DNA from 3 places in the Kitasatospora sp. NPDC086009 genome. Region 2 is predicted to be linked to each of the others. Evidence: riboswitches for the same ligand, from Rfam matches in the RefSeq annotation. Region 2 holds a riboswitch; each other region holds the start of a gene.
What was found. Region 2 has a riboswitch for thiamine pyrophosphate ahead of ACIF6L_RS03480 (cytosine permease). Riboswitches for the same ligand answer to the same signal wherever they lie in the genome.

Region 1 (10,414 bases), 230 kb from region 2:
TGCAGTCGGTGGAGAGTCAGTCCGCGATCGGCAGGTAGACCCGGTTGCCGTGCTCGGCGAACTCCTCGGACTTGGCCCGCATGCCCGCCAGGGCCTCGGCGTCGTAGTCCGAGGCGACGGCGGAGGAGCCGTCGCCGTGCTCGGCGCGGATCTGCTGGGAGATCTTCATGGAGCAGAACTTCGGGCCGCACATCGAGCAGAAGTGGGCCGTCTTGGCGGGCTCGGCGGGGAGGGTCTCGTCGTGGAACTCGCGGGCCGTCTCCGGGTCGAGGGCCAGGTTGAACTGGTCCTCCCAGCGGAACTCGAAGCGGGCGTCGGAGAGGGCGTCGTCCCAGGCCTGGGCGCCCGGGTGGCCCTTGGCCAGGTCGGCGGCGTGGGCGGCGATCTTGTAGGTGATGACGCCGGTCTTCACGTCGTCCCGGTTGGGCAGGCCCAGGTGCTCCTTGGGGGTGACGTAGCAGAGCATCGCGGTGCCCCACCAGGCGATCATCGCGGCGCCGATGCCCGAGGTGATGTGGTCGTAACCGGGGGCGACGTCCGTGGTCAGCGGGCCGAGGGTGTAGAACGGCGCCTCGTCGCAGATCTCCTTCTGGAGATCCATGTTCTCCTTGATCTTGTTCATCGGGACGTGGCCCGGGCCCTCGATCATCACCTGGACGTCCCGCTCCCGGGCGATCCGGCCCAGCTCGCCCAGCGTCTGCAGCTCGGCGAACTGCGCCTCGTCGTTGGCGTCGGCGATCGAGCCGGGGCGCAGGCCGTCACCGAGCGAGAAGGTGACGTCGTAGCTCGCGAGGATCTCGCAGAGCTCCTCGAAGTTGGTGTAGAGGAAGTTCTCCCGGTGGTGGGCCAGGCACCAGGCCGCCATGATCGAGCCGCCGCGCGAGACGATGCCGGTCTTGCGACGGGCCGTCAGCGGTACGTACCGCAGCAGCACGCCGGCGTGCACGGTCATGTAGTCGACGCCCTGCTCGCACTGCTCGACGATGGTGTCCCGGTAGACGTCCCAGCTGAGCTCCTCGGCCCGGCCGTCGACCTTCTCCAGCGCCTGGTAGAGCGGCACCGTGCCGATCGGGACGGGGGAGTTGCGCAGGATCCACTCCCGGGTGGTGTGGATGTTGCGGCCGGTGGAGAGGTCCATGACGGTGTCGGCGCCCCAGCGGGTGGCCCAGGTCATCTTCTCCACCTCCTCCTCGATCGAGGAGGTGACGGCGGAGTTGCCGATGTTGGCGTTGATCTTCACCAGGAAGTTGGTGCCGATGATCGACGGCTCCACCTCGGGGTGGTTCACGTTGACCGGGATGACGGCGCGGCCGCGCGCCACCTCGGCGCGGACGTACTCCGGGTCCAGGCCCTCGCGCAGGGCCACGAACTCCATCTCCGGCGTCACCACGCCGCGCCGGGCGTAGGCGAGCTGGGTGACGGAGGCGCCGGACCGGCCGCGCAGCGGGCGGCGCGGGCGGCCGGGGAAGACGGCGTCCAGGTTGCGCAGGTTCCCGCCGCGCGGCGAGGTGTGCTTGATCCCGTCGTCCTCCGGGCGGGCCTCGCGGCCGTCGTACTCCTCGACGTCGCCACGCTGGCGGATCCAGGCGTCCCGCAGCGGCGGCAGGCCGCGCCGCACGTCGGCCTCGTAGGCGGGGTCGGTGTACGAGCCGGAGGTGTCGTAGAGCGGGACGGTCCGGCCGTTGGTCAGGACGACCTCGCGGTACGGGACCCGCAGGTCGGGGCGGGACCCCTGGCGGTAGGCCTTGCGCCAGGCCGGGGTCGGGTAGCCGGTGGCCGCGCTTCCGGCGGCCTGGTTCCGGGCAGACTGCGGCTGTGCGTCGAACGTGGTCATCAGACCCTCTACTCCCTACGCCGGCATTACCCGGTCAGGTTCCTGCGGTCGACGCAGCGGTCGGCACGTCCAGCGACGTTCCGGTCAGCGCCCTCTCAGCCCGGTGCTCCGAGCTCCCGTGTCCGCAGGCGGTGTTGCCTGCGCATGACGTCCAACACCGTAGCGAGCGGATCGCCGCTGGTCCAGAGGGGGTCCCCGGGCGGCGACCCGGACCACGGGGCGCCGCGGCGCTCCGGGGCGGGCAGACTGGCAGTCACGCGGGGCGGGCGGCGAAGGAGGAGCGCAGTGATCGGGAGCACGGGGCGGGTCAGCGGAGCGGTGGGCGCGGGACTGGTCGGCGAGGTGATGGTGCACGTCCCGGAGCGCCGGGGCACGGAGGCGTTCCTCGCCTATCTCGCCGTGCCGGGTGACCGGCTGTCGGTCGGGACGCCCGTGGTGGTGATCGAGTACCACCCGCCCCGGACCGTCTACGTGGCACCGATCCTGCCGTGACAGGGTTGTGACGGACGGTCATGTGCGATCCCTTCTCCTCCGGTTGTCCCGGGCGGACAATCCGAGTCGGCGCATCTCATGCGCCGAAAGGGGGAGTTGAACCATGGTGTTCGTCATCATCGGGACCGCCGCCGGGGTACTGCTGGTGGGTGTCACGCTCTTCAAGCTCATGTGGCGGGTGGCCGAGCCCAACGAGGCCCTGATCATCTCCGGCTCCCGGCACCGGACCGAGGGGGTCGGGGACGGCCTGGGCTTCCGGATCGTCACCGGGCGGGGGACGTTCGTCACGCCGGGGCTGCAGGGCGTCCGCCGGCTCTCGCTGGACCTCAACGAGGCCGAGCTGGACGTCGAATGCGTCACCACGCAGGGCATCCCGGTCCGGGTCAAGGGCGTGGTGATCTTCAAGATCGGCGACGACGACGTCTCCATCGCCAATGCCGCCCGGCGATTCCTGGACCAGCAGAAGCTGATCAGCCAGCGGGTCCACAACGTCTTCGCCGGCCACCTGCGCTCGATCGTCGGCGGGCTCACCGTCGAGGACATGATCCGGGACCGCGAGCGGCTCACCGGGGAGACCAGGGCCGCCTCCGGGCTGGAGATGGAGAAGCTCGGGCTGATCATCGACACCCTGCAGATCCAGGAGATCATCGACCCGACCGGCTACATCAAGAACCTCGCCATCCCGCACGCCGCCGCCGTCCAGCGGGACGCCCGGATCGCCCAGGCCGCGGCCGACCGGATGGCCACCGAGGCGGAGCAGGAGGCCGCCGCCCGCAAGGCCGAGGCGACCCGCAACAGCGCCATCCAGCAGTCCGCCTACCAGGCCGAACGGGACACCGCCAATGCCCGCGCCCAGCAGGCCGGGCCGCTCGCCGAGGCCGCCTCCCGGCAGGAGGTCGTCGTCCAGGAGACGAAGGTCGCCGAACTGGAGTCGCGCCGCAAGGAGCAGCAGCTGCAGATCGAGGTCCGCAAGCCGGCCGACGCCAAGGCGTACGAGACCCGCACCCGGGCGGACGCCGACCGCGACGCGCGGATCTCGGCGGCGCAGGCCCAGGCCCAGGAGACCGAGCTGAAGGCGGCCGCCGAGGCCGGCCAGGTCAGGATCGCGGCCCAGGCCGCGGCGGACGCCACCAGGCTTCGCGCCCTGGCCGAGGCCGAGGCGACGAGGGCCACCGGGCAGGCCGAGGCCGCGGCCACCGAGGCCCGCGGGCTGGCGGACGCGGAGGCCGCCAAGGCGATCGGGCTCGCCAAGGCCGCCGGCATCCAGGCCCGGGCCGCCGCCCTCGCCGAGAACCAGGACGCCGTGGTGGCACAGGAGTTGGCGGAGAAGTGGCCGGACATCGTGCTGGCCGCCGCGCAGTCCTTCGGCAACGTCGAGCACATGGTGCTGCTCAACGGCGCCGACGGGGTGGGCGAGCTGTTCGCCAAGGCGCTCACCATGGGCGGGACCGGCCTCGGCCTGGCCCGCCAACTGCTCACCACCCTGCACGGGCCGGGGCAGCCCGGCCCGGCGCCGGACACCGCGGCGCCGGGCGGAGCCGCCGCACCGGCGGTGGCCGGGACGGCCGCGGGCGGCGCGGCCGTCGTGGTGCCCGTCCAGCAGATCCCGGTCGAGGAGTGACGGCTCCCGGCCCGGTCGAGTAGCCGCCCGCGCCCACCTGAGTACCCGTACTCAGGTGGGCGCGGCGGCGCCGGCCGGAGCATGGGGGCATGCACCCTCCAGCCACCGCGCGGATCGGCATCACCGCCGTCGGAGCCCACCTCCCCGCCCACCGCCTGACCTCCCAGCAGCTCCAGGACGAGGTCACCGCCGGCGGTCGGCTCCGGCTGCCGGAGCGGATGTTCGAGAAGGCGACCGGGATCGTCACCCGGCACTTCGCGGCCGAGGGCGAGTACGCCTCCACGCTGGCGGTCGGCGCCGCCCGGCGCGCCCTGGCGGCCCGCGGACTGGACCCGCTCGACCTCGACCTGCTGCTGTACGCCTCCGCCACCCGGGACGTCTGCGAGCCCGCCACCGCCCACCTCGTCCAGGCCGAACTCGGTTCCCGGGCCCACGCGCTGGACGTCAGCAACGCCTGCAACAGCTTCCTCAACGGCATCGACCTGGCCCGCGCGATGATCCTGGCGGGCCGCGCCCGGCGCGCCCTGGTGGTCACCGGCGAGACGCCGAGCCGGGCGATGCGCCGCGATCCGGCCGGTCAGGAGGACTTCCGGGACGGCTTCGCCGGGTACACCTTCGGCGACGCCGGCGCGGCCGTGGTCGTCGAGGCGGTCGAGCGCGGCGGCATCCTGGACATCGAGACCGAGACGGCCTCCGAGCACTGGGCGGCCGGCGGCATCCCCGGCGGTGGGTCGCGCCACCCGCGCGGCGACGAGTACAGCTACTTCCGGGGCGGCGGAAAGGAGTTGCGCGGGGTCTTCGAGCAGATCGGCGGCGCCATCCTGACCAGGGTCGCGGCCCGTACCGGCCTCGGCTGGGACGACTACGCGCGGGTGCTGGTGCACCAGGTGACCGTCCCCTACCTGGAGCGCTTCGTCGAGCTCACCGGCGTGCCCGCGGAGAAGCTGGTCCTCACCGTGCCGGAGCTGGGCAATGTCGCCAGCGCCGCCCTGGGCATCCAACTCGAACGAATAACCCCGGAGTTGAACCCGGGGGACAAGGTGCTGCTGATCGGCCTCGGTGGCGGCGTCAGCCTGATGACGATGGTCTGGGAGGCGTCATGAGCACCGGGACGGACCTCTGGGTGGTCGTGCCGGCCTACCAGGAGGAGGCCAGGATCGAGCACACCCTGGCCGCCCTGGCCGCGCAGCGCGACCGCGCGTTCACCCTGCTGGTCGCCGACAACGGCTCCAGCGACGCCACCGTGGCGAAGGTCCGGGCCTTCGCCGCCCGGGCGCCGTTCCCGGTCGAGGTGCTGGTCGAGCCGGAGAAGGGCGTCGGCTCGGCGATCGACACCGGCTTCCGGTACGCCATCGCGCACGGCGCCACCCTGTTGGCCCGCACCGATGCCGACTGCCTGCCCGAACCCGGCTGGACGGCGGCCGCCCGGGCCGGGATGCGCGCCTGCGGCGGGCTGGTCTGCGGCCGGGTGACCGCCCGCCGGGACGAGCACGGGCCGGCCGGGCGCGCGGTGTTCCTGGTGCTGGTCGCGCTCGGCGCCCTCTTCGGCCGGATCCGGCCCGCGCACCGCCGCCGGCACGGCTACCTCACGCCCTACCGGATGCATGCCGGCAACAACATGGCGATCACCGCGGAGCTGTACCGGGCCGTCGGCGGGATGCCGCGCCGGCCGTCGCCCACCGACCGGATGTTCATCAACCGGGTGCGCCGCCACACCACCGCGATCGTCCACCGCCGCGACATGGTGGTGCAGAACTCCACCCGGCGGATCCGCGCCTACGGCGTGGTCGGCACCGCCCGCTGGTACCTGGAGCGCGGCGCCGGCCGGCGCTCGGTCGACGTCCGCTGAACCGGCCGCACGCCCGGGGAACCGCGCACCCGCTGACCGCGCACCCCGGAACCGGGCGCCCGGAGAACCGAGCGCCCGGAGAACCGACCACCGCAACCCCGTCGAGGAGGGCCCCGTGCTCGACCGGCTCGCCCACGCCCTGCGCACCGTCCACCCCGACCGGCCCGCCGTCCTGGGCCGCGGCCGCACCGGCGGTACCAGGGTCCTGATCCGCCGCGGCGAACTCGCCGACCTGGCCGACCGCTACGCCGCCGCCCTGCACGCCTGCGGCCTCGGCCCCGGCGCCACCCTCGGCGTCGCCGTCCGCCCCGGCCCCCGGGCGCTCGCCGTCCTGCTCGCCGCCCACCGGCTCGGCCTGCGCGCCGCCGTCCTCGACCCGACCGCCGGGCCGGACGTGCTGGCCGCCCGGCTCGCCCTGGCCCGGCCGGACCTCGTGCTCGCCGACGCCGCCGCCCAGGCGGTGGCGGGCTGGGCCGGACCGCTGGCCCGCCGCGCCGACCTCGCACTGCCCCGGCTGTCGGCGCTCGGCCCGGTCGCCACCCTGGGCCGCCGGCTGCCCGGCTGCGCCCCCCGGCTCGCGGTCACCGGCGGCGCCGCGCCCGTGCCCCGCGACGGCGGCGCGGACACCGACGCGGTGATCGTCTTCACCTCCGGCACCACCGCCCGCCCGCGCGCCGTCGTGCACACCCGCGAGGGCCTGGCGGCCGGTCTGCGCACCGTCACCGACCTGGTCGACCCCCGCCCGGGCAGCACCGTGCTCGGCGGCACCTTCTTCGTCCTGGTGCCCGCGCTGGCGGCCGGCGCCGCCGTCGCCCTGCCGGCCCGGCGCCCGCGGGCGCTGGCCGGCCAACTCGCCCGGCTGGCACCGGCCCAGACCTACCTCACCCCGCCCGCCCTGCGCGCCGCGCTCGGCGCCGGGGCCCGCTTCCACGGCCGGGTCTGGACCGGCTCCGCGCCCGCCGACGCCGCCCTGCTGCGCCGGGTCAAGCAGGCCGGCGCCGACCAGGCCTGGGGCGTGTACGCACTCACCGAGCTGTTCCCGGCCGCCGCCGTCGAAGAGACCGGGAAGAGCGCCCACACCGGGCCCGGGGACCTGGTCGGCGCACCGCTGCCCGGGGTGCGCACCGGCCTCACCCCGGAGGGCGAGCTCCTGCTCACCGGCCCGGGCGCCCGGCACCGCTACCTCGGCGAGGAACCCGACCCCTGGGTCCGCACCGGCGACCGGGCCACCCTCGCCCCGGACGGCCGGATCGTGCTCGCCGGGCGGCTGAAGGACATGGTGCTGCGCCGGGCCGAGAACATCTACCCGGGCCTGTACGAGCCCGCGCTGCACCTGCCGGACGTCGAACTCGCCGTCCTGGTCGGGGTCCCGGCCGCCGGCGCGCCGGGCGACGAACGGCTGGTGGCCCTCGTCCAGCCACGTCCCGGCGCCGATCCGCGGCGGCTGCGCGCCGCCCTGAGGGGCCCGCTCGACCGGATGGGCGGCGCCCGGCCGGACGCCGTGCTGTTCGGGGAGGTCCCGCTGGCCGGGCGCTCCCGCAAGCCCGACCGGGCGGCGGCCGCCGCCCACTGCGCCCGGGAGCTGTCCGCATGACCACCGACCGCGGCACCGGCCGCGCACCCGCCCCCGCGCCCGCCCGCGCACCCACCCCGACGCCCGGCCCCACGCCCACCCACGCACCCGCCGCCCACGCACCCGCCGCCGACCGGGCCGCGCGCCGCCGCGACCGCCGGGTCTACCTGCGCAGCCACCCCGTGCTGTTCGCGCTGCTCTGCCTCACCCGCCGCCGCCCGGTCGTCCGGCTCGGCCGAACCGTCCTGGTCCACGGCACCGAGGCCTACCGCGAGGCGCTCACCCGCGTCCCGCTCGACCGCACCGCGGCCGGTACCACCGGCGGGGCCGCCGCCCGACTCAGCGGCGGGGGGCTGCTGTTCGACCAGGAGGGCGCCCGGCACCGCGCCGCGCGACGGGCGGTGGCGGCCGACCTCGGCACCGGAGCACTCGACCGGATCCGCCCGCACTGGCAGGCCGTGCTCGCCGAACGCGTCCCCGAACTGGCCACCGGGCCACTCGAACTCGTCACCCTGGCAGAGGAGTTGGCCGGAGTGACGGCGGCCGCGCTGACCGGCTCCGGCGCCGACCCGCGCACCCTCGCCCAGGCCTGCGCCGCCGCCGCCGCGGCCACCGCCCGGGACCACCTGCCCGGCCCTCGGCTGCCCGGCCGCCGGAGGGCCGGAGCCACCGCCGCCGCCAGGGCGGCCGACCTCACCGCGCTGCTCCCGGACCCGCTCGACGCGATGCTCACCGTCGCCGCCGTCACCACCTCCGTCGCCGCCCTGCCCCGGGCCGCCGCCTGGTGCGCCGACGCCGGCCTCTGGACCGGGGTGGACGCCGGGACGGCCCCCGGCCTGGCCGCCGAACTCCTCCGGCTGACCGCGCCCTCGCCACTGCTCCCCCGGGTCACCGCCGCCGACGCCACGCTGGCCGGCTGCCCCGTCCGGGCCGGCGACCGCCTGGTCCTGGTCGCCCGGCACGCCGCCGGGGCCCACCGGACCGGACCGGCCCCCGGCCCGGCCGCCACCCAGGCCGTCTTCGGCGCCGGCCCGCACGCCTGCCCGGGCGCCGGCCTCGCCCGGGCCCTGCTCACGGACGTGCTGCTCGCGCTGGCCCCGCACCGCCCGGTGGTCGTCCGGGCCCGGGTCGACCGGCGGTCCGCGCTCCCGGGCTACGCGGAGCTCACCGTCCGGCGCGCACCGGAGCCCGGGGCGGCCCGTCCCACGACACCCGAGCGGCCTGAGGAGTCCCGATGCGGATAGCCGTCACCGGCGCCGGCGGCTTCTGCGGCTCGCACGTCGCCCTCGCCGCCGCCGCGCTGGGCCTCGACGTGCTCTGCTACGGCCGGTCCCCCGGCCCGGTCGGCCGCCACGTCCACTGGGACGCCACCACCGGCGACCCCGACCTGACCGGCGCCGACCTGGTGGTGCACTGCGCCGCGGCCGTCGCCGACCTCCCCCGGGGCTCCGCCGGCGAGGCCGGGCAGTACGCCGTGAACGTCACCGGTACCGCACGGCTGCTGCGCGCCGCCGCCGGCCGTCCGGTGGTCCAGGTGAGCAGCGCCAGCGTCTACGACCCCCGGATCGGCCGCTCCTGGATCATGGAGCACCACCCCACCGAGGGCGGCCACCTCAACGCCTACGGGCGCACCAAGGCGGCCGCCGAACGGCTCGCGCTGGAGGCGGGCGCCGTCGTCCTTCGCCCACGCGCCGTCTACGGGCCGGGCGATCCGCACCTCGCGCCCCAACTGCTGGCACGGGTGCGGCACGGACTGCTGCTGCTCCCCGGCGGCGACGTCCGGATCAGCCTGACCGCCGTGCAGAACCTCGCCGACGCCTGCCTGGCCGCCCTGGGCCTGACCGGCGGCCGCGCCTGGACGCCCGGCGCGTACAACATCGCCGACGACCGGCACTACCGGCGCGACGACGCCGTCCGCCGGGTGCTCGCCGCGCACGGCGTGCGGGCCCGGATCGGCCACGTGCCGGCGCCGCTCGCCCGGCTGGCCGCCCGGACCGGCCGCGTCCCCGGGCTGACCCCGTACGCGGTCGACCAGCTCGCCACCGGCGTCACCCTCGACCTCGGCCGGTCCCGGACCCAGCACTGGCGGCCGCTCTGGGACCTCGACACCGTCCTGCTGCTCGACCGGGCCACCGCCGCCGCCCGGGGCGCGTCCGCCGACGACTGACGCCCGCACCCCCGAGGGGGTACGGGCGTCCGGGACCGGCGGCTCAGCTCCTGGCGGCCTTCTTCACCAGGATCACCACGGCGGCCGCGATGCCCACCACCACCAGCAGCTTGATGACCAGGCTCAGCAGCGCGCCCACCACGCCGAAGACGAATCCGATGATGTTCCAGGCCAGGATCAGCACCAGCACCGGAACGACGATGTTGCGCACCCACGAGGGCAGCGACTTCCAGAACTCAGCCATGTCCGTTCCTTCTCTCCCCTCGGGCCGGCTGCCGTCCGGTGCCGCATCCCGCTTGCTTCGATACTTCGATCGTACGGTGACGCACGGGTCGGAACGAGGGCCGATGGCCCGGAGAGAACCCGGAGATCACCCCTACTCCGGCCCCCGGGGAGACCCGGGGGAGGACGCCCGAAAGGGCACCCGGGAAGGCCCCGGGAAGGCTCGGGGGAACGGCCCGGACGCCGGCCCCGTAGGGTGTCAGACCGGCCAGGTCTCGCCGCGCCAGGCGGCGTCCCAGAACATCCACTCGTACCGCGAGGTGGTGGTGAAGTGCTCCACCACCCGGCGGCGTTCGGCCGGGGAGATCTCCTCGCCGAGCCGGTCGGCCAGCGCGAGGACGCGGCGCACCACGGACTGGAAGGCCTCGTCGCCGTAGGTGGCGATCCACTTGGCGTAGAGCGGGTCGGGGGAGCCCTCGGCCAGCAGCCGGTCGCCGACCCGGGCGTAGATCCAGTAGCAGGGCAGCACGGCGCCGACCGCCTCCGCGAAGGAGCCGCCGTACACCGTGGCCAGCAGGTAGCTGGTGTAGGCCCGGGTGGTGGGCAGCACCGGCTCGGCGGCGGCCTGTTCGGCGTCGGCGCCGAAGGCCGTCATG
Region 2 (10,414 bases):
TTCTCGATCGGGCTGCCGCCGAGCTTGGTGATGACGTCGCCGGGCTTGAGGCCGGCCTTGTCGGCGGCGCCGCCGGGGGTGACGGCCGGGGTGCCCTGGATGTCGCGGGTCTGGATCTGCGCGCCGTCGCCCTTGTAGTCGTCGTTGCGCAGGACGTCCAGCTTGGCGTAGACCGGCTTGCCGGTCTTGATCAGCGTCTCGGCGACCCACTTGGCCTGGTTGATCGGGATGGCGAAGCCCAGGCCGATGCTGCCGGCCCGGCCGTTGGCCGAGGCGTTGGACTGGATCGCCGAGTTGATGCCCATCACCGCGCCGCCGGCGTCCAGCAGCGGGCCGCCGGAGTTGCCGGGGTTGATGGAGGCGTCGGTCTGCAGCGCGTTCATGTACGAGGACTGCGCGCCGGTCTCGTCGCCGGAGGCGACCGGGCGGTCCTTGGCGCTGATGATGCCGGTGGTGACGGTGGACTCCAGGCCGTACGGCGCGCCGATGGCGATCGTGGAGTCACCGACGTTGACCTTGTCGGAGTCGGCCAGCGGAAGCGGCGTCAGCTTGTCCTTGGGCGGGTTGTCGAGCTTCACCACGGCGACGTCGTAGCCCTCGGCGCGGCCGAGCACCGAGGCGCTGTAGGAGGTGCCGTCGGCGAACTTGACGGTCAGTTTGCCGCCGTTGGAGGCGGGCGCGACGACGTGGTTGTTGGTGAGGATGTGGCCCTCGGTGTCGAAGACGAAACCGGTACCGGTGCCGGACTCGCCGTTGCCCTGCGCCTTGATGGTGACGACGCTGGGCAGCGCCTTCTGCGCGATGCCGGCCACCGAGCCGGGGGCGGGCTCGTTCTTCTGGGTGCTGGCCTGGACGGTGGTGCTCCGGTGGTCGTCCGCGGCGCTGATGCCGTTGTCGTTGCGGTCCGCGACGGCGACGCCGAGCGCCCCGCCCGCCACACCGGCGACCAGGGCGACGGCGGCGATCAGCGCGATCAGGCCGCCGCGCTTCTTGCGCGGGCCGCCGGGCCCGGGGGTGCCGGGGTACTCGGCCGGGTAGCCGAGGGGCCCGCCGGGGTAGCCCGGGCCGCCGGGGGCGGCGGGGCCACCGGGCGGGGCCTCGTGGCCGCCCCAGCCGCCGAGCGGCTGGCCGGCGCCGAACGGGTGGTGCGTCGCCGGCGCGGCCGGAGCCCCGTACGGGTCGTGGGACGCCGCCGCGACCGGGGCGCCCGGTGTGGCGTACGGGTTGGTGACCGGCGCGGCCACCGGGGCGGCCGGCGCGGCCGGGGCCGGGGCCGGCGGCAGGACGGGCGGAGGTGCGTCGATGTACCCGGCCTCGGCGGCCGGAGCCGCCACCGGCTCGGCGGGCACGGCGGGCGCCGGGTCCGGGGCGCCGACCTTGCTGAACGCCAGCGTCGGCGTGAACCCGCCGGACGCGGGCGCGGCCGGAGCGGCGGGCGCCCCGGCGCCGGTGTCCGTCACGGTCCGGTCCGCCTCGGGCGCCGCCTGGACGGGACCGGGCGCCACCTGCGCCCGACCGTCAGGAGCGGGACCCACTACCCCCTGGCCGTCGGAGGGCTGCTCCCCCTGTGGCCCGGTGGGCCCAACCTCGCGCTCGGTGCTCACGGACGACCTCCATAGCTGACAGGACCAACAACCATAGTTTTTCGCACACTCGATTCGATTGCCGTAAGGACCCCTCTGAAGAAGTCATAAGAATCCTTAGCCCGGCCCGACAACGGCCCCCAGGCAGGCCCCCGCGACGGCCCCCCGGGACCCCGTGCGAGGCCGCCCCGCGGCGTCCCGCGATGCGGACCGCCGGACGCCTGGCCTTGGCGTTCACTCCCGCGCCGGTTAGCCTGTCGCTCCAAACTGACACGCGGGAGCTTGGACCCACCAGGCTGAGAGTGCGCCGGTCGACCGTACGCCACGAGCTCCGTGGACGGACCGTCGAGGGGGCGCAGACCGCCGGAACCTGTCCGGGTAATGCCGGCGTAGGGAGTATCGGCCATGCCGCCTGCTTCGCCATCCTCTTCTTCGGGCGCGCCCGCGTCCAAGGGTTTCCCCGAATCGTCCGCGACCGATCCCTGCGACGCCACCGGCGGGGCGGCCGGTTCCACCGGAGCGGGCACCGCCGTCCTGGACCGTCCGGACCGGGCGGACCGGGTCGAGGCCCCGTTCGTCCTCGACACCGAGCCGCCGCGCACGCTCCGCTTCCGGGACCACTTCGCGCTCTGGATGAACCTCGGCGTCAGCCTGATCGGCTTCACCACCGCCGCCACCGTGCTCGGCGCACCCGGCAGCGAGCTGTCGCTGGCCGCCGCGGTCACCGCGATCGTGGTCGGCACCGTGGTCGGCACCGCGATGCTCGGCGTGGCCGCGCTGATCGGGGCCCGGACCGGCGCGCCGGCGATGGCCAACCTGCGCGGACTGTTCGGGACGAAGCTCTCCTACGTGCCGACGGTGCTGAACATCGTCCAGTGCATCGGCTGGGGCGTGTACGAGCTGCTGGTCATCGCGATGGGCGCGCAGACGGTGGCGCACACCGACGGCTACCGCTGGCTCTTCGTCGTCCTGGCGGGCGCGGTGACCACCGCGCTGACCATCTGGCCGCTCGGCGCGATCGCGGTGCTGCGCCGCTTCGTCGCCGCGGCGGTCGCGGTGGCGATGGTCTACTTCACCGTCCAGCTGGGCCGGGGCGGCGTGTCCGACCCGGGCGCGGGCAACTGGCACGGCTTCCTCCGGGCCACCGACGCGATGATCGCGGTGTCGATCTCCTTCGTCCCGCTGGCCGCCGACTACACCCGGCACTCCCGCACCGCCCGCTCCGCGTTCTGGGGCAGCTTCTCCGGCTACACCGTCGCCCAGGTCTGGTGCTACGTGCTCGGCCTGTTCGCGCTGCTGCAGGCCGACGGCGACGCCTCCCGGATCTTCGACTCGTTCCTCGGCGTCTGGGCCGGCTGGTTCTTCCTGCTGGTGCTGGTGCTGCGCGAAACCGACCAGTCCTTCGCCAACGTGTACTCGACCGCGATGTCGGTCCATAACCTGCTGCCGAAGGTGGACCGCCGGGTGCTGACCGGCGCCACCGGCCTGCTGATCACCGTGCTGGCGCTGCAGATCACCGAGTTCACCGACTCCTACTACGCCTTCCTCGGTCTGATCGGCTCGGTGTTCGTGCCGATGTTCGCGGTGCTGGCGGTCGACTACTTCCTCGGCGCCGGCCGGCGCGGCTGGAACCTCGCCGCCGACGCCCCGTCCCGCTGGCTGATGCTGCTGCCCTGGGCGCTCGGCTTCGCCGTCTACCAGCTGATCGCGCCGACCGCGATCGCCGGCTGGTGGACGGACTTCTGGACCTCCGTGCAGGAGGCCCTGCACTTCACACCCCAGGAGTGGACCTCGGCGTCCCTGTTCGGCTTCCTGGTGCCGGCCCTGGTCACCTGGGCGCTCACCCCGCTCACCCGCCGGACCCCCGCCGCCTGACGCCCGCGGGCCCGGCCGGGCCCGCGACCGCCCGCCGGGAAGGGCGGACGACGAGGCGCGCGGGCGAAGACGGCCCCGCAGGTTGGGGCCGTCTTCGCCCGGGTGTCACTTCCGCCGCCTATCGTGGACGGCGTGACCAGCCCTGACCTCTCCCCGGCGGCGGCGCGCACCGCGCGGCCCGTCCAGGTGATCGCCCACCGCGGTTCCTCGCACGCCCTGCCCGAGCACACGCTCGCGGCCTACCGCCGGGCGCTCGACGAGGGCGCGGACGCGGTCGAGTGCGACGTCCGGGTGACGGCCGACGGGCATCTGGTCTGCGTGCACGACCGCCGGATCGGCCGGGTCTCGGACGGCCGCGGCACGGTCTCCTCGATGACGCTGGCCGAGCTGGAGGCGCACGACTTCGGCGCCTGGAAGACGGGGGAGCCGAGCGCGGACCCGGACCTGCGCGGCGTCCTGCGGCTGGAGAGCCTGCTGGAGCTGGTCACCGACTGCGGGCGCCCGGTGGACCTGGCGATCGAGACCAAGCACCCGGTCCGTTTCCGGGGCCGGGTGGAGTCCGAGCTGCTGCGGATGCTCGACCGGTTCAAGATCGGCGGGGCGCCGGAGGGCGACCGCCCGCAGGCCCGGATCATGAGCTTCTCCTCGCTGGCGCTGACCAGGGTGGCCGCCGCCGCGCCGGAGTACCCGCGGGTCTTCCTGTTCGAGCGGACGCTGCCCCTGCAGGGCCGGCTGCGCCCGGGCGCCTCGCTGCCCGGCGGGGCCCGGATCGCCGGCCCGGGCATCGACCTGGTGCGGGCCCGGCCCCGGCTGGTGACCCGGCTGCGGGAGCTCGGCCACCAGGTGCACGTCTGGACCGTGGACGAGCCGGCCGACGTCGAGCTCTGCCTGGAGCTCGGGGTCTCGGGGATCATCACCAACCGCCCGGCGGAGGTCCTGGCCCAGCTCGGTCGCTGAACCGGTCCGCCGCGGAACGCCGTCCCTCGCGCCCCACGGGTTTCTCCGGCTATTTCCGGCCCCCGAGACCCGGTGGCCGCGCGCCCCGCTCCGGAATCACCCGGCACTTCCGCCCCGGCGGACCGCGATCGCTTGGGTAGGGCTCAAACCTTCATCCGCCGTTTTCTGACGGAAATCATGCGTTCTCACGACAGAGGGTGAGCGGGGAATCACCTGCAGCGCACCGTGCGTCGCCCGGCTTGAAATGTCCGCGCGGGATCGCCGTACGGTCGTTTCCGACCCATTACCAAGGGGCATCCATCCCTCGGCATACGCTGAAGGAGGTCCGGGGGTGGCGTTGATGGTGGCGCGTGAAGTGCCGACTTCATCGACCATGGCAGTGCCGCACGGCCCATCGAGTGTCGGGGTCGCACGGCGCCGACTGCGTCGAGATCTACGTGACCGGGAGATACCGGAACCGGTCATCGATGATGTTGTTCTGATCCTTTCCGAACTGCTGAGCAATGCATGTCGTTACGCACGGCCGCTCGGCCCGCTGCCCGTGCTCGGACGCAGCGCCCGGGCCGAGATCGTCGACCAGATCCTCGTCGGCGTCCCCTCCGGTCCGGCCGAGCCGGCCAGGCCGGCCGGCGCTCCCGCGACGGGCGGCCCGGCCGTCCACGCCAGGAGCCGGGACGCGGGACAGGCCCACCCGGACGAGGGCGAGGGCAACGGCGGGGTGCTGGTCCGCTGGCAGCTGCACGCGGACGGGGTCCTCACCCTGGAGGTGACGGACGGCGGCGCGCAGACCCGGCCGTCCCCCGCCAGTCCGTCGCTGACCTCGCGCGGCGGCCGCGGGCTGAGCATCGTCGACCAGCTGTCCAGCGACTGGGGCGTGCGCGACGCGCCCGGCGAAGTCACGGTCTGGGCCGCCCTGCCCGCCCGGGCCCGGCACGCCCGACGCACCGGCGGTGACGCCCGCAGCGCCTGAGCGTCGCCCGCGGCCGTCGGAGCGGGGCCCGGTGGGGCCTCCGCCGGGCGCCGCCCACCGCGGTCCGGGCGTCGCCCCCACGGGGTACTCCCCGCCCCGGCGCGTGCCCACGTGCCGGGGGAACGTCAGTAGGCTGCCCGGAGCACACCGAAACCGCCACCGGGAGAGCCGCACCATGGGCAAGAAGGCCGCCAAGAAGGCGCCGCAGCGCAGCCAGTCCACCACCGCCGTCACGGGCGAGATCCCCGTGGTCGGGGCCCGCGAGAACTGCCCCTGCGGTTCGGGCCGCCGGTACAAGGCCTGCCACGGCCGGGAGGCCTCGCACGCCGTGCAGGAGCTGGTGCACCGCCCGTTCGAGGGGCTGTCCGGCGAGGCCGACTGGGTGGCGCTGCGCGAGCTGGTCCCGGCCGCGACCGTGCCGCTGACGCTGGCCGCCGGGGTGGCCGAGGCCGCCAACGGTGACGTCCCGTCCGTGACCCTGGCCACCGTGCTGCCGCTGGCCTGGCCGGCGCTGCGCCGCCAGGACGGTTCGATCCTGCTCGGCCTGCAGACCCAGTCCGCCTCCGGCGACCTGAGCCGTGACCTGGCGGACGCCCTGGAGCTGGCGCTGGCGGCCGAGCCCGGCTCGCCCGTCCCGGCCCGCCGGACCGTGCCGGGCGGCCGCCGCCTGCAGGACCTGCTGGACACCACGGCCGAGTTCACGCCCGCCGTGCACACCGGCTTCGAGTTCTGGCTGGAGGACGCCGAGACCGCCACCGGCGAGGTGGCCGCCTCCCTGGAGCGCGCCAACGCCTCGGCGATCCCGACCGAGAAGCTCACCGGCGTGGACTCCGCGTACTGGTGCGGCACCCCGGACAAGAACCACCTGCGCTGGGTGATGACCGTGCCGGAGGAGGAGCTGCTGGACGCGCTGGCCCGGCTCACCGCCGCCGACCTGTCCTCGCTCGGCCCGGACACCCGGCTGGTCGGCTCCTTCCGCGCGCACGGCCTGACCGTCCCGGTCTGGGACCTGCCGCTCGCCATGACCGCCACCGACTGCGAGAAGCCGGCCGCGGAGTTCGCCGAGCGGCTCGCCGCGACGCTGGCCGACCCGGCGCCGCTGACCGGCGAGGAGCGGCGGGCCCGCGCCAACCTGGTGAACCGTCAGGTCACTTTGAACTAAAGGGGACTCGGATCCGGGTGATACGCGTCACATTGGCCGCCGGTACGGCAATTTCCGGGCGGGCAGGGGCTCTTGGAAATTGGCGCGGGCGCGGATCCTTGTTACTGTCTAAAGAGTCCGGTCGCTGGTGCATCCCCCGTCGCCAGCGGCCGGATCTTTGTTTTCCGGCCCCGGCCCGCTCCAACGGGTGGACCGTGCCCGATCAGTACCCCGGCCGATCGGCCCGCCGGCCCGGCCGCGACCGACGCACCGGCCCCCGCCGCACCGGCCACGGGGGCCGAACGACAGGGGCCGAACGAGGCGCGGAAGCCCCGTCAGTACGCCGAGCGCCCGCTGTCCAGCTGGACCGTCGCCTCGACCAACTCCCCCAGCAGCGGCCCGACCTCGGGCAGCCACACACCGCCGTCGGCCGCCGGACGCGGCGGCAGCACCCAGCGCACCCCGCCGCCCGAGCCGCCGCCCGGCGGCAGCGCCAGGAAGCCGCCCGAGCCGTGGTAGCGCAACGAGCCCGGAACCCAAGGAAGTTGGGCGAGCATCTCGCCGAGCGCCTCCAGCGAGTAGGGGGCGACGAGCATCGCGTAGCGGCCGGGCATCGACAGGACCGGCCCCAGCGGCAGCCGCAGCGCCGCGAGGTAGGCGAGCGCCCGGGCACCGGCCGCCGCGGGCAGGCTGACCGCCGAGACCGTCCCACCGGTCGCCGCGAGCACCGGCGCGTCCGGGCTCTGCCGCTCCCACCACCACCGCACCATCCGGGCGTCGGTGGTGGCCGCCAGCAGCGACGGGTCGTGCGGGTGGGCTCCGGGGACGGAGCAGTCCGCGTCCCCGCACGAACAGTGGCCGCCGACCAGCAGCGTGCCGGGCACCACCGGCCAGCGGTGGTCGACCGCGGCGGCCAGGGCCGCGGCCAACCGGACGGAACGGACTGTCGACCGGCTCCTTGAGTTCTCGCGCATGGCGCTCGTTCCTTTCCGTGACCGCTCGGGTCGCTCCGGCCCCGCCGGCCGGCGGCCGGGGAAACGCCGCACGGGCCCGTACCGGGCCGGTGGGCTTGGCGAACGGCGTGGCGGGGATGGAGCACGGTGTGGAGCACGACATGAAAGAGCCGCGATGCGAACAGCCCTTGGAACGAGAATCCCGTATGCGACCGGATGGACGCCGCCCGGGCGCGGTTGGTTCCACCGTACGAGTGAGTGACTTCCGGCCGACCCGGCCGACGGGCGGCGAAAGCATACGATCCGGACGGCCGCGAGAGCCGTCCTGACGGTTCTGCCCGTTCTCCGGCGCTCCATGCCCGCGGGCCCGGCAGGGGCGCGCACGAACGGAGCGGGCCCCGGCCGGGCCCGGCGGGACGGAGAACCGGCCACCCGCGGCGTCATGGATCTGGACATGCCCCGAATGGCCTGTGTAGAAGTGGTGGCATTGCTGTCGATCAATGACGAGTAGTAGCGAATCGAGGCGAATCACGCCCTTTGGCCGTGCTCGCTCCCATCGGCCGTACCTGGGGGATCCGCATGACACGTACCACCGCGTCAGGAGTGGCGGCATGACTGAGTCCCACCCGTCGTCGACAGCCTCCGAGCCGGGCGATCCCCGTCGCCCCCGCGGGCTCTCGGTGCTCGACCATCCGGGCTTCCCCACGCCCCCCGCCGGACCGGCCGGGCAGCCGGGCTGCGCGGCCGACGAGCCGCCGGCCCGTACCGAACCGGCCGGCGGTACCGAACCGCCCGGCGCCCCGGAGGCCCGCCCGGCACCCCCGGCCGGGCTGCAGGACCGTTTGGCCGGACGGCTGTCCGATTTCACCAGCCTCCACGAGCACTCCGAGCGGCTGGCCCGCGCCCGCGGCCTGACGGCCACCCTGGAGGCCGTGCTGGCCTCCGGCGCCGCGCTGCTCGGCGCCGACCGCGCCCTGCTGGTCACCGCGCTGCCCGGCGGCGGCCCCAGCCAGCCGGTCGGGTACGGGCTCGACCGCGCCAGCCTCGGCGCGCTGGAGACGGTGCCCACCGAGCAGAGCCCGCTCGCCCGACTGCTGCGCGAGCACGACCGGCCCGACCGGCTGCAGTCGCGCGACCTCGCCACCGACCCCGCGATCGGCGCCCGGCTGCGCGAGCTCGCCGGCCACCTCCGCCTCGGCGGCTGCCACGGGCTGCCGCTCGTCACCGCGGAGGACGGCCCGCTGGCCGCCGTCCTCTGGTTCTACGACGAGCCCGCCGAGCCCACCGAGCGCCAGTGCGAGCTCGTCCGCCGGTACTGCGACGTCGCCGCCCCGCTGCTGGCCAAGGAACTCGAAGCGGACCGGGTCCGGCGCACCACCGAGGCGCTCTGCCGCGGCCTGCTCCCGGACCGCCTCCCGCAGCCCGCCGGCCTGCGGCTGGCCGCCCGGCTCGTCCCGGCCGGGCTGGACCGCTCGGCCGGCAGCGACTGGTACGACGCCATCCCGCTGCCGGACGGCACCGTCGGCCTGACCGTCGGCAGCGTCTCCGGCGACGGTCCGGGCGCCGGCCCCTGCTCCGCCCCCGGCGCGGCCGCCGCGATGGGCCGGGTCCGGGCCGCGCTGCGGGCGTACGCCGTCCTGGAGGGCGAGGACCCGGTCTCCGTCCTGGGGGACCTGGAGCTGCTGCTCAAGACCACCGAGCCGGCCCGCAGCGCCACCGCCCTCTACGCCTGGATCGAGCCGGACGAGCGCCGGATCACCCTGGCCGGGGCCGGGCACTGCCCGCCGGTACTGGTCACCCGGCAGGGCGCCGAGTTCGTGGAGACCTCGCTCTCCGCGCCGCTCGGCATGCTCTCCTGCTGGGAGGCGCCGGGCGTCGAGCTGACCGCCGGGCGCGGCGACACCCTGGTGCTCTACACCGAGGGCCTGGCCCGCCGCTGCGGCCCGACCCTGCACGCCGGACAGGCCAACCTGCGCCGGGCCGCCGCCGACGCCCCGCGCGACGTGCGGATCGACCCGGACCGGCTCTGCGCCCACCTGCTGGCCGTCTGCGCGGCCCGGGAGGCCGGGCCCGCCACCGACGACCTGATGGTGCTGGCCGCGCGCTTCGAGTAGCCGGCGGCGCCCGTGGCCGCGGCCCCGCGGCGGGGCTTCCCGGGCCGAGGCCGCCGGAGGCCGGGCGGCCGGGCGTCCGTACCATGGACGCACGGCCGCCCACGTGTGTCGCGATCCGACGCCCCCCGGCCCTTCGCCCGGGGGACCCCCATGGGCGGCACCCGCGCAAGGAGGCGACGTACGTGACCGAGGACCGCACCCCGGCAGTGGCCGAGAACCCCGAGGCCGCCGGCGGCGAGGAGCCGCAGGAGTTCAAGGGCCGCAAGAACGGCCTGTACTCGGAGGTCTCCGACGAGCTCGCCGCCTCGATGAAGTCCGGCTGGGCCGACACCGAGCTGCACGGCCTCACCCCGGTCGCCCAGGCCCCGTACGCCGCCGAGCGCCGCGCCCGGCTCTCCGCCGCCTTCCCCGGCGAGCGCCTGGTCGTGCCGGCCGGCACCCTGCGGGTCCGGGCCAACGACACCGACTACAACTTCCGCGCCGCCAGCGAGTACGTGCACCTCACCGGTGACCAGACCGAGGACGCGGTGCTGGTCGCCGAGCCCACCGGCGCGGCCGGCCACGACTTCGGCCTCTACCTGCTGCCGCGCTCCGACCGCGAGAACGGCGAGTTCTGGCTGGACGGCTACGGCGAGCTGTGGGTCGGCCGCCGCCACAGCCTCACCGAGCAGGAGCAGCTGCTCGGCCTGCCGGTCCGCGACGTCCGCAAGGCCGCCGAGGAGCTGGCCGGGCGCGCCAAGGCCGACGCCGTACCGACCCGGATCGTGCGCGGCTACGACGCCGGTCTGGAGTCCGCGCTCGCCGAGGTGCTGGACGCCGAC
Region 3 (10,414 bases), on a different contig from region 2:
GCGGTACATGACCTGGACGGGGTTCTCGCCGGTGTGCGGACGGTGGCCGGTGAGCAGCTCGTAGAGCAGGATGCCGGCCGCGTAGACGTCCACCCGCTGGTCGGTCCCGGCGCCGGGTCGGATCTGTTCGGGGGCCAGGTAGGAGACGGTGCCGAGGACGGTGCCGGTGGTCGCGGTGCCGGAGCTCGCCGCGCCGTCGGCGGCGTTCAGCAGCCGGACCAGGCCGAAGTCGGCGACCTTCACCAGGCCGCCGTCGGTGATCAGCACGTTCTCGGGCTTGACGTCGCGGTGGACGAGACCGGCCCGGTGGGCGGCGCCGAGCGCGGCGAGCACCGGCTCCAGGACGTCCAGGGCGGCCCGGATGGAGAGCGCGCCCCGGTCGCGGAGCAGGTCGCGCAAGGTCCGGCCGGGCACGTACTCCATCGCGAGGAACACATGGGCGCCGTCCGCGCCCTGGTCGAAGACGTTGACGACGTTGGGGTGCGCGAGCCGGGCGACCGCCTTGGCCTCGCGGATGAACCGGCCGGTGAAGTCCTCGTCGCCGGCGAGCGAGGGGTGCATCACCTTGACCGCCACGACCCGGTCGAGCCGGGTGTCGGTGCCCCGGTAGACGGTGGACATCCCGCCGGCCGCGATGCGCTGCTCGACCCGGTACCGGCCGTCGAGCAGGGTACCGATCAGCGGGTCGTCCAGTGCCATGTCCACCCGGCGAGTGTAGTGGGGGCGCCCGGCAGCGGCCCCGGGAGACACCGCTCCCGGGGCGCTCTGTGCCCGGCTTGTGACACCGCCTAGAACGCCGGGCGCTCGCGGGTGTCCAGCGCGGCCCGGCCGGCCATCGCCGAGGAGGCCTCGGCGTGGAAGCGGCGCGGGATCCGGCCCGCCCGGTGGGCGAGCCGGCCGGCCTCCACGGCGTGCCGCATCGCGTCGGCCATCAGCACCGGCTCCTGGGCCCGGGTCACCGCCGAGGCGAGCATCACCGCGGCGCAGCCCAGCTCCATCGCCAGGGCCACGTCCGAGGCGGTGCCGGCGCCCGCGTCCAGGATCACCGGGACGGTCGCGCTCTCCACGATCAGCTGGAAGTTGTGCGGGTTGCGGATGCCCAGGCCGGAGCCGATCGGCGAGCCCAGCGGCATGATCGCCGCACAGCCGACGTCCTCCAGCTTCCGGGCCAGCACCGGGTCGTCGTTGGTGTAGGGCAGGACGGTGAAACCGTCGTCGACCAGTGTCTCGGCCGCGTCCAGCAGCTCGATCGGGTCGGGCAGCAGGGTCCGCTCGTCGGCGATCACCTCCAGCTTCACCCAGTCGGTACCGAGCGCCTCACGGGCCAGCCGGGCCGTCAGAACGGCCTCACCGGCGGTGAAGCAGCCGGCGGTGTTGGGCAGCACGCGGATGCCGTTGCGGGTCAGCACGTCCAGGACGGAGCCCTGGGTGGTGGCGTCGACCCGGCGCATCGCCACGGTGGTCAGCTCGGTGCCGGAGACCCGCAGCGCCTGTTCCAGGACGTCCAGGCTGGGGGCGCCGCCGGTGCCCATGATCAGGCGTGAGCCGAAGGCCGTCCCGGCGATGGTGAACACGTCGTCGGCCATGGTCAGCCTCCCTGGACGGCGGTGAGGATCTCGACCCGGTCGCCTGCGGCCAGTCGCGTCAGCGGCCACGAGCCGCGCGGCACCACGGCCTCGTTGAGAGCGGCGGCGACGCCGGAGTTGGCCCGGCTGAGGGTGGTCACCACCTCGGCCAGGGTGGTGGCGGCGGGCACCCGGCGGGGCTCGCCGTTGACGGTGAGTTCGATCTCGCTCATGCGGGGACCTTCGTGGTGAAGCGGGTGGGGGAGAACGGCTCGGCGAGCGCGGGCGTCGTGCCGGTGACCAGGTACTCGGCGAGCAGGTCGGCCGTCACCGGGGTGAGCAGCACGCCGTTGCGGTAGTGGCCGGTGGCGGCGACCAGACCGGGCAGGGCGGTCGGTCCGAGCAGCGGCGCGTTGTCCGGCGAGCCCGGCCGCAGCCCGGCGGAGGTCTCCACCAGCGGCAGCTCGGTGATGCCGGGGACCAGCTCGTGGGCGTCGCGCAGCAGCTCGTACACCCCGCCGGCGGTGACGGTGGTGTCGTAGCCCTGCTCCTCGCTGGTGGCGCCGATCACCAGCTCGCCGTCCTCGCGCGGCACCAGGTAGAGGTGTTGGCCGCGCACCACCGCGCGGACGTTGCGGGAGAGGAACGGCCGGTAGGCCGGGGGGATCCGCAGCCGCAGGATCTGGCCCTTCACCGGGCGGATCGCCGGCAGCACACCGGCGGGCAGGCCGGGCAGCAGATGGCTGCGGGAGCCGGCGGCGAGCACCACCCGGTCGGCGGTCAGGGTCTCCCCGGTGCCGAGCCGGACGCCGACGGCCCGGTCGCCCTCGACCAGCAGCTCGGTGGCCTCGGTGCGGTGCAGCCGCACGTCGGCCCGCTCGCAGGCGAGGACCAGCGCCGCGGCCAGCCGGCGGCCGTCCACTTGGTGGTCGTCGGTGACGTGCAGGCCGCCGCGGACGCCGGGGGCGAGCATCGGCTCCAGCTTGCGGGCCTCCCGGCCGGTCAGCCACTGCGAGTCGAGGCCGAGCCGCCCGTGGAAGGCGTGCAGCTCGCGCAGCTCCTCGCGGTCGTCGGAGTCGAGGGCGACGGCGACGGTGCCGCACCGGCGGTAGCCGGTGTCCCGGCCGCCCGAAGCCTCGGTGAGCTCGTCGGCGAAGGCTGCGTACCGCTCGTTGGAGGCCATCCCGAGGCGCAGCAACGGCTCCTCGCCGTACTGGAGTTCGGTGACGGGGGCCAGCATGCCCGCGGCCACCCGGGCGGCCCCGCCGCCCGGGTCGGGGTCGACCACCGCGATGTCCGTCAGTCCGCGCCGGGCCGCCCGCCAGGCGACGGCGAGGCCGATGATGCCGCCGCCGACGACCAGCACGTGGGCATGGGTACCTGCTGCCAAGCGTGTCAAAGTCGCTGCTCTCCCTTCGCCGGTATGACCCGGATCAGGTTCGGACGGTCGCAGGCCGTGCAAGCCCGCCTCTCAGCCCGGTCCGCCGGGCTCCCGTGATGGTGCCCCCACCATAACTCCGGGGGTCGCCGCCACCGAAGGCGCGTACGAGGGGCGGACGCGGGGCGCCCGAGGCCCTCTGGCGCCCCGTGCGCCCGCCAGTACAGTGACGGGCGTGGCAGAGCTGAGCGGGACGGATCAGGTGGTCGTGGTGGGGGCCGGGCTGGCCGGGGCGCACTGCGCCGCGGGCCTGCGGCAGGGCGGCTGGCGGGGGCGGATCGTGGTGGTCGGCGAGGAGCCGCACACCCCGTACGACCGACCGCCGCTCTCCAAGGAGGTGCTGCTCGGCAAGGCCGACGCCACCCCGCTCGACCTCGACCTCGCGCAGCTCGGCGTCGAACTGCTCACCGGCCGCCGCGCCACCGGCCTCACCCCCGGCGTGCTGCGCACCGACGGCGGCGACCTCCCGTACGACGCCCTGGTGATCGCCACCGGCGCCGCCCCGCGCGCCCTGCCCGGCGCCGAGCGTGCCCACCTGCTGCACACCCTGGACGACGCGCTGGCGCTGCGCGCCCTGCTCCGGCCCGGCCTGCGCCTGGTCCTGGTGGGCGCGGGCTGGATCGGCGCCGAGGTGGCCACCGCCGCCCGGGCGGCCGGCTGCGAGGTCACCGTCGTCGAGGCCGGCCCGGCGCCCGTGCCCGGCGCGCTGCCGGCCGTGATCGGCGGGGCGATGGCGGCCTGGTACGCCGAGGCCGGGGTGGAGCTGCGCTGCGGGCTGGGCGTCGCGGCGGTCGAGCCCGGCGCGGTGCTGCTGGCGGACGGCTCGCACCTGCCCGCCGACGAGGTGGTGGTCGGTATCGGCGCCCGCCCGGCGACCGGCTGGCTGGCCGGCTCCGGGGTCGCGATGGACGCCGCCGGCGCGATCCTGGTCGACGAGCGGCTGCGCACCACGCTGCCGGGCGTCCACGCGGCCGGCGACTGCGTGAGCTACCCGTCGGCCCGCGCCGGCGCCCGGCTGACCGTCCAGCACTGGGACCACGCGCTGCAGTCCGGTGCGGCGGCGGCCGCCGCCGTGCTCGGCGCGGAGGTGGCGTACGACCCGGTGCCCTACTTCTGGTCGGAGCAGTTCGGCCGGACGGTGCAGTACGCCGGGCGGCACGGCGAGGGTGACGAACTGCTCTGGCGCGGCTCCCCGCAGGACCCGTCCTGGGCGGTGCTCTGGCTGCGGGACGGCGTGCTGCGGGCCCTGCTGACGGTGGACCGCCCGCGCGATCTCACCCAGGGCCGCCGGCTGGTCGAGCGCGCCGCGGTGCTCGATCCGGTGCGCGCGGCGGACCCGGCGGTGGCCCTGAAGTCGGCCGTCGCGGGGTAGTCCGCGGGGCCGGTTGGTGCGCGGCGGGCCCCGGAGGTGGCAGTCTGGTGACGTGAGTGAGATCGAAAGCAAGATTGAATCCCTGGTCACCGACTGGATGTACCTGCCCGACATCTCGGAGCAGTGGGGGGTCCGGGTCACCGAGGTGCGCGACCTGGTCAAGAACGGCGGGCTGATCGCCGTCCGCCGCGGCCCGAACAGGTCGCTCCAGGTGCCGGCCGCCTTCATCGACGGCCCGGGCCTGGTCAAGCACCTGTCCGGCACCCTGACGGTGCTGCGCGACTGCGGGTACAACGACGCGGAGATCCTGGAGTGGCTCTTCACCGAGGACCCGTCGCTGCCCGGGAGCCCGATCCAGGCGCTGCAGGAGAACCGCGGCACCGAGGTGAAGCGCCGCGCCCAGGCGATGCTGATCTGATGGCGGCGGACACACCGCGCCGACGCCTCGCCGACGCCCGGCTCTACCTCTGCACCGACGCCCGCCGCGAGCAGGGCGACCTCGCCGCGTTCCTGGACGCGGCGCTGGGCGGCGGGGTGGACATCGTCCAGCTCCGCGACAAGGGCCTGGAGGCCAAGCAGGAACTGGCGGCCCTGGAGGTCTTCGCCGACGCCTGCCGCCGCCACGGCAAGCTGCTCGCCGTCAACGACCGCGCCGACGTCGCGCACGCGGCCCGGCCCGACGTGCTGCACCTCGGGCAGGACGACCTGCCGGTGCCCGCCGCCCGGGCGATCCTCGGCGAGGACGTACTGATCGGCCGGTCCTGCCACGCCGAGTCCGAGGTGGACGCGGCGGTCGTCGAGCCCGGCGTCGACTACTTCTGCACCGGCCCGGTCTGGCCCACCCCGACCAAGCCGGGCCGCCACGCGCCCGGTCTCGGCCTGGTCTCGTACGCGGCGAAGCAGAGCACCGACCGGCCGTGGTTCGCGATCGGCGGCATCGACCTCGGCAACCTGGACGAGGTGCTGGCGGCCGGGGCGAGCCGGGTCGTGGTGGTCCGCGCGATCACCGCCGCGGACGACCCGCGCGCGGCGGCCGCCGCGTTCGCCCGGCGGCTGCGCGCGGTCTGACCCGGACGGCTGCCGCCGTTCCCGGTACGTCCGGGTGCCCGTTTTTCGGACACCCGGCTCAGTACTTGCGGACGGTGGCGGCCTCGGCCAGTGCCAGCAGCACCTCGCGGGCCCGCCGGTCGGCCAGCGGGGCCGCCTCCAGCGCGGCCAGCGACTGCCGCATCAGCTCCTCGATCCGCCGCTCCACCAGCTCGGGCGCGCCGCTGCGCCCGACCAGCTCGCGCAGCCGGGCCACCTCCTCGGGCGCCAGGTCCGGCGCGCCGAGCCGGTCGTCCAGGTGGCGGGCGTCGGCGGCGGGCAGCCCCCGCATGGCGTGCGCGACCAGTAGCGTCCGCTTGCCCTCGCGCAGGTCGTCCCCGGCCGGCTTGCCGGTGACCGCCGGGTCCCCGAAGACGCCGAGCAGGTCGTCACGGAGCTGGAAGGCCTCGCCCAGCGGCAGGCCGAACGCGCCGTACGCCTCGACCAGCTCCGGCCCGGCGCCCGCCAGCAGTGCGCCGACCTGCAGCGGCCGCTCGATCGTGTACTTGGCCGACTTGTAGTGCAGCACGGTCCGTGCCCGGTCCAGCGCGCCCTCGTCGGTGGAGTCTCCGGCGACCGGCTCCAGGACATCCAGGTACTGGCCGACCATGACCTCGGTGCGCATCAGGTCGAACACCGGCTTGGCGGCCAGCACCGCGGCCGGGTCCAGGCCCGAGCGCAGGAACAGCTCGTCGCACCAGATCAGCAGCAGGTCGCCGAGGAGCACGGCCGCCGAGGCGCCGAACTGCTCGCGGTCGCCCCGCCAGCCGCTCGCGCGGTGCAGCGCCTCGAAGCGGCGGTGCACGGAGGGCAGGCCGCGCCGGGTGTCGCTGCGGTCCATCAGGTCGTCGTGGACCAGCGCGCTGGCCTGCAGCAGCTCCAGGGCGGCCGCGGCGTGCGCGATGGCCTCGCCGGCGGCCGGGCCGCCGGCGCCGCGCCAGCCCCAGTAGCAGAACGCCGGGCGCAGCCGCTTGCCGCCGTCCAGCAGGAAGTCGCGCAGGGCCTCGACGGCGGGCGCCAGCTGCGGGGAGATCTTCCCGAGCAGGGCCGACTGGCCGTCCATGAACCCGGCGAGCGCGGCGTTGACGCGCTCGCGCACGTCCTCCACGTCGATCGGGTTGGCCGGCCGGTTGCTGGACGAGGTCACGATGAGGCTCCGGAGGGTTCGCTGGGGGTCCGGCAAGCCTAGCCGGAGGGCCGCGAACGGCCGTCGGGCAGGGCCGTGCACCCGTTCGGACGGAAAGCGGACGGTCGTCCACCAGTTGTCTCAATACCTGGAACCGGGTTGTCCGTGTCCTTCGGCCGACGGTTAACCTGCCCCCATGGCACTCGGCATCGCTTCCACCAGAACAGACCGCGCTTCGACGGTCCGCGAGCTTCTGGCGGCCGGCAAGCGGTCCTTCTCCTTCGAGTTCTTGCCCCCGCGGACCGAGGTCGGTGAGCAGCGCCTCTGGGACGCCATCCGCCGCCTCGAACCGCTCGACCCCAACTTCGTCTGCATGACGTACGGAGCCGGCGGCTCCTCGCGCGAGCGCACGGTCAACATGGTCGGGCGGATCGCCACCGAGACCACCCTCACCCCGGTGGCCCACCTGACCGCGGTGGACCACTCGGTCGCCGAGCTGCGCAACATCATCGGCCAGTACGCCGACCAGGGCGTGCGCAACGTCCTCGCGGTGCGCGGCGACCCGCCCGGCGACCCGACGGGCGAGTGGGTCAGCCACCCGGACGGCGTCACCTACGCCTACGAGCTGGTGGAGCTGATCAAGGGGATCGGCGACTTCTGCGTGGGCGTCGCGGCCTCGCCGAACATGCACCCGCGCTCGACCGACTGGGACGAGGACATCCGGCACTTCGTGGCGAAGATCCGCTCCGGGGCCGACTACGCGATCACCCAGATGTTCTTCGAGGTCGACGACTACCTGCGGCTGCGCGACCGGGTCGCGGCGGCGGGCTGCGAGGCGCCGATCATCCCGGAGATCATGCCGGTCACCAACGCCAAGCAGCTGGAGCGCTTCCCCCAGCTGAGCGGCTCGGCCTTCCCGCCCGACCTGGAGGAGCGGCTGCGCGCCGCGATCGACGACCCGGCCGCGCTGCGCGCGATCGGCATGGAGCACGCCACCGCGATGTCCGAGCGGCTGCTGGCGGAGGGCGCCCCCGGGCTGCACTTCATCACGCTCAACCACTCGACCGCGACGCTGGAGATCTACCAGAACCTCGGCCTGCACCAGCGCTGAGCGGGCCGCCGTTCCCGGCCGGCCGGGCCCGCCGTTCCGGCCGGGAACGCAATGCGGTACCCGGACCGTTCAACCGGTACAGTCGCCGAACACGCGCGGCGCGCGCGGGCACGCGACTGGAGGTAGCGGGCGGATGGGCATCGGATACCTGCTGCTGTACGGCGCGTTGGCGGTCGTGGCGCTCTGGCTGCTGGCCGAGCTGCTGCTGCAGAACCGCGCGCCGGTGCACTGGCGCGCCCTCGCCCTGACCGGCTTCCTCGGCGTGCCGGCCGGGATGGCGGCCGGTTCGGTCCCGCTGATCGGCGCGGGCGCGGCCCTCTTCGCGGTCGGCCAGACCCTCGTCACCCTCTCCGTGAAACGCGGCTACGCGGCCGGCTGGTCGCTGCGCCGGGCCGACGGCGCACTGCCCGGCCCGCTGGCCAGGGTGCCCCTGCTGGGCGCGCTGACCGGTGGCGCGGTGGTGGCCACCGCGGTGGCGGCCGACCGGATCGGCACGGTCAGCGCGGTCGAGGAGAGCCCGGCCCCGGCCCCGGTGGCCGAGGACGTCCCGGCCGTCGAGCAGACCGCCGCCTTCGAGATGCAGGAGATCGCCGCCGACGGCGTCTACACCCCCGGTTACTACGAGCAGCAGCAGCCCGCGCCACAGGCCCAGCCCGACCCGTACGCCGAGGCCTACCAGGCCGGCTACGACACCTCGCAGCAGCAGCCCGGCTGGGACGCGAACGGCCAGCAGCAGTGGCAGGCCCAGCAGCAGCCGGCCTTCGCCTACGACCAGGGCTACGGCACCTACCAGCAGCAGCCGGACCCGTACGCGGGCTACCAGCAGCAGCCGCAGGTGGACGCGTACGGCGGTTACCAGCAGCAGCCCGACCAGTACGGCTACGACCAGGCCCAGCAGGCGCAGCAGGCCCAGCAGCAGTGGCAGCAGCAGGCCGACCAGCAGCACCAGCCCTACCCGCAGCAGCAGGGCATCCCCCAGCAGCCGCAGTACGACCAGTACGGCTACCAGCAGCAGCCGACCTGGCAGCAGCAGGGCTGAGCCCCCGCCCGCCGGGCCGGCCCGGAGCGGCTCAGGCCGGGCCGATGAGGTTGGCCGCGATGCAGGCCGACATGCCGACCCGGGCCAGCCCGCCGCCGGGGTGGGCGGCGCCGCCCACCAGGTAGAAGCCGGGCGCCTCCTCGGTCGGCGCCTGGAGGTAGGCGCCCCGCGCGCCCGCCAGGGCGGGCAGCGGGACGGAGCCGAGGAAGGAACCGGTCTCCCGCGCGGTGTCCGCCGGGGTCCGCACCACCCGCCAGAGCACCCGCTCACCGAGGCCCAGACCGGCCGCGTCCGCCTGCGCGACCATCCGGTCGGCGAAACGCTCGGCGACGCCCGGTCCGGTCCAGTCGAAACCCATCGCCGGCGTGGTCGCGGTGAGCACCACGGCCTCGTGGCCGGCGGGGTGCAGCGAGGCGTCGTCCGGGCGCAGCACCTGGACGGTCGGCCGCTGGGCGAGCGGGGCGCCGGCGCGGAAGATCCCGTCCAGTTCGGCGGCGCGGTCGGCGGCGTGCACCACCGTCCGGTGCGCCGTCCCGGTGGGGCGCTCCCCGCGCAGGGCGAGCAGCACCACGACGCGGCCGGGGGCGTCGTGCAGCCGTTCCATCGACGACGGCCAGTCGTCCTGGGAGCCGGCCGTGCCGAGGTACTCCGAGAAGACCACCCGGGCGTCCATCGCGGAGACCACCACGTCGGCGTCGATCCGGCCGGCCGCGGTGTCGACGCCGCAGGCCCGGCCGTCCTTCTCCAGCACCTCCTCGACCCGGGTGTCGAAGCGGAACTCCACCCCGCGCCGCTCGCACCGCCGGTACACCGCGTCGGCCAGCGCCCGGATGCCGCCCCGGACGTACCAGACGCCGAAGGACTGCTCCATGTACGGCAGCACGGTGGCCCCGGCCGGCGCGGTGCGCGGGTCGAGGCCGAAGCGCAGGGCGTGCTCGTGCAGCAGGGCGGTCAGCCCGTCGTGGCCGCCGAGTCCACGGGCGGCCACGTCGGCGAGGGTCCACGCCCTGGCGCCGAACAGGCGGGCGAGGCGACCGGGCCGCGGCGCCGGGTACGGATCGGTGCGCAGCGGCGCGGTGTCGGCCGGCAGCGGCTCCTCCAGCAGCGGGCGGCGGGTGGCCTCCCAGACCGTGCGGCCGTGGTTCATCACCTCGGCCCAGCGGGCGCCCGAGCCGGTGCCGAACGCCGTGTCCAGCGCCTGGATCACCCCGCCGCGGGAGGCGTTGGGCAGCAGCAGGTCGGTGCCGTCGGGGAGCAGGTGCCGGCTCTCGGGATCCACCGGAGCCAGCTCGACCAGCTGCTCCAGCGGCTCCCGGCCGGTCTTCAGCGCGAGGTCGCGGTAGACGGCCGGGAGGGTGAGCAGCCCGGGGCCGGTGTCGAAGGCGAAGCCGTCCCGCTCGTAGCGGCCGACCATGCCGCCGTACGTCCCGGTCGCCTCGCAGACCGTCACCCGGTGGCCGAGGGTCGCCAGCCGGGAGGCCGTCGCGAGCCCGCTCATTCCTGCGCCGATGATGACGATCCGTGCCATGGACCGCATCCTACGGCCGGGGGACGGGCACCTCCCGCGCCGGTCGCACGCCCGCCGCACGGGCGGCCCGGCGCTCGCGGCGGCGGTCCCGGAAGCGGCGGATCCGGCTGATCGCGAACCAGACCAGCAGCAGGCCGACAGCCAGTAGC

Region 1: linked by a shared signal. The riboswitch ahead of thiC (phosphomethylpyrimidine synthase ThiC) and the one ahead of ACIF6L_RS03480 (cytosine permease) in region 2 are both predicted to bind thiamine pyrophosphate.
Region 3: linked by a shared signal. The riboswitch ahead of thiO (glycine oxidase ThiO) and the one ahead of ACIF6L_RS03480 (cytosine permease) in region 2 are both predicted to bind thiamine pyrophosphate.

What each region holds. Positions count from the first base shown of each region.
Region 1 is NZ_JBITSA010000001.1:975,326-985,739, reverse strand. Features, by position in the region: gene thiC (phosphomethylpyrimidine synthase ThiC) at 17-1,834, opposite strand; TPP riboswitch at 1,830-1,964, opposite strand; gene ACIF6L_RS04520 (hypothetical protein) at 2,120-2,326, shown strand; gene ACIF6L_RS04515 (SPFH domain-containing protein) at 2,430-3,947, shown strand; gene ACIF6L_RS04510 (3-oxoacyl-ACP synthase III family protein) at 4,037-5,050, shown strand; gene ACIF6L_RS04505 (glycosyltransferase family 2 protein) at 5,047-5,796, shown strand; gene ACIF6L_RS04500 (class I adenylate-forming enzyme family protein) at 5,912-7,390, shown strand; gene ACIF6L_RS04495 (cytochrome P450) at 7,387-8,613, shown strand; gene ACIF6L_RS04490 (NAD-dependent epimerase/dehydratase family protein) at 8,604-9,536, shown strand; gene ACIF6L_RS04485 (DUF5326 family protein) at 9,580-9,780, opposite strand; gene tenA (thiaminase II) at 10,018-10,414, opposite strand, start outside.
Region 2 is NZ_JBITSA010000001.1:742,372-752,785, forward strand. Features, by position in the region: gene ACIF6L_RS03475 (S1C family serine protease) at 1-1,460, opposite strand, end outside; TPP riboswitch at 1,848-1,996, shown strand; gene ACIF6L_RS03480 (cytosine permease) at 1,989-3,458, shown strand; gene ACIF6L_RS03485 (glycerophosphodiester phosphodiesterase family protein) at 3,591-4,415, shown strand; gene ACIF6L_RS03490 (ATP-binding protein) at 4,789-5,385, shown strand; gene ACIF6L_RS03495 (DUF5926 family protein) at 5,561-6,547, shown strand; gene ACIF6L_RS03500 (bifunctional DNA primase/polymerase) at 6,862-7,500, opposite strand; gene ACIF6L_RS03505 (PP2C family protein-serine/threonine phosphatase) at 8,091-9,593, shown strand; gene ACIF6L_RS03510 (aminopeptidase P family protein) at 9,776-10,414, shown strand, end outside.
Region 3 is NZ_JBITSA010000002.1:507,133-517,546, forward strand. Features, by position in the region: gene pknB (Stk1 family PASTA domain-containing Ser/Thr kinase) at 1-699, opposite strand, end outside; gene ACIF6L_RS07935 (thiazole synthase) at 789-1,586, opposite strand; gene thiS (sulfur carrier protein ThiS) at 1,589-1,798, opposite strand; gene thiO (glycine oxidase ThiO) at 1,795-2,955, opposite strand; TPP riboswitch at 2,959-3,071, opposite strand; gene ACIF6L_RS07950 (NAD(P)/FAD-dependent oxidoreductase) at 3,170-4,375, shown strand; gene ACIF6L_RS07955 (Rv2175c family DNA-binding protein) at 4,428-4,793, shown strand; gene thiE (thiamine phosphate synthase) at 4,793-5,443, shown strand; gene ACIF6L_RS07965 (polyprenyl synthetase family protein) at 5,502-6,608, opposite strand; gene metF (methylenetetrahydrofolate reductase [NAD(P)H]) at 6,784-7,698, shown strand; gene ACIF6L_RS07975 (hypothetical protein) at 7,832-8,737, shown strand; gene ACIF6L_RS07980 (phytoene desaturase family protein) at 8,769-10,265, opposite strand; gene ACIF6L_RS07985 (DUF4126 domain-containing protein) at 10,276-10,414, opposite strand, start outside.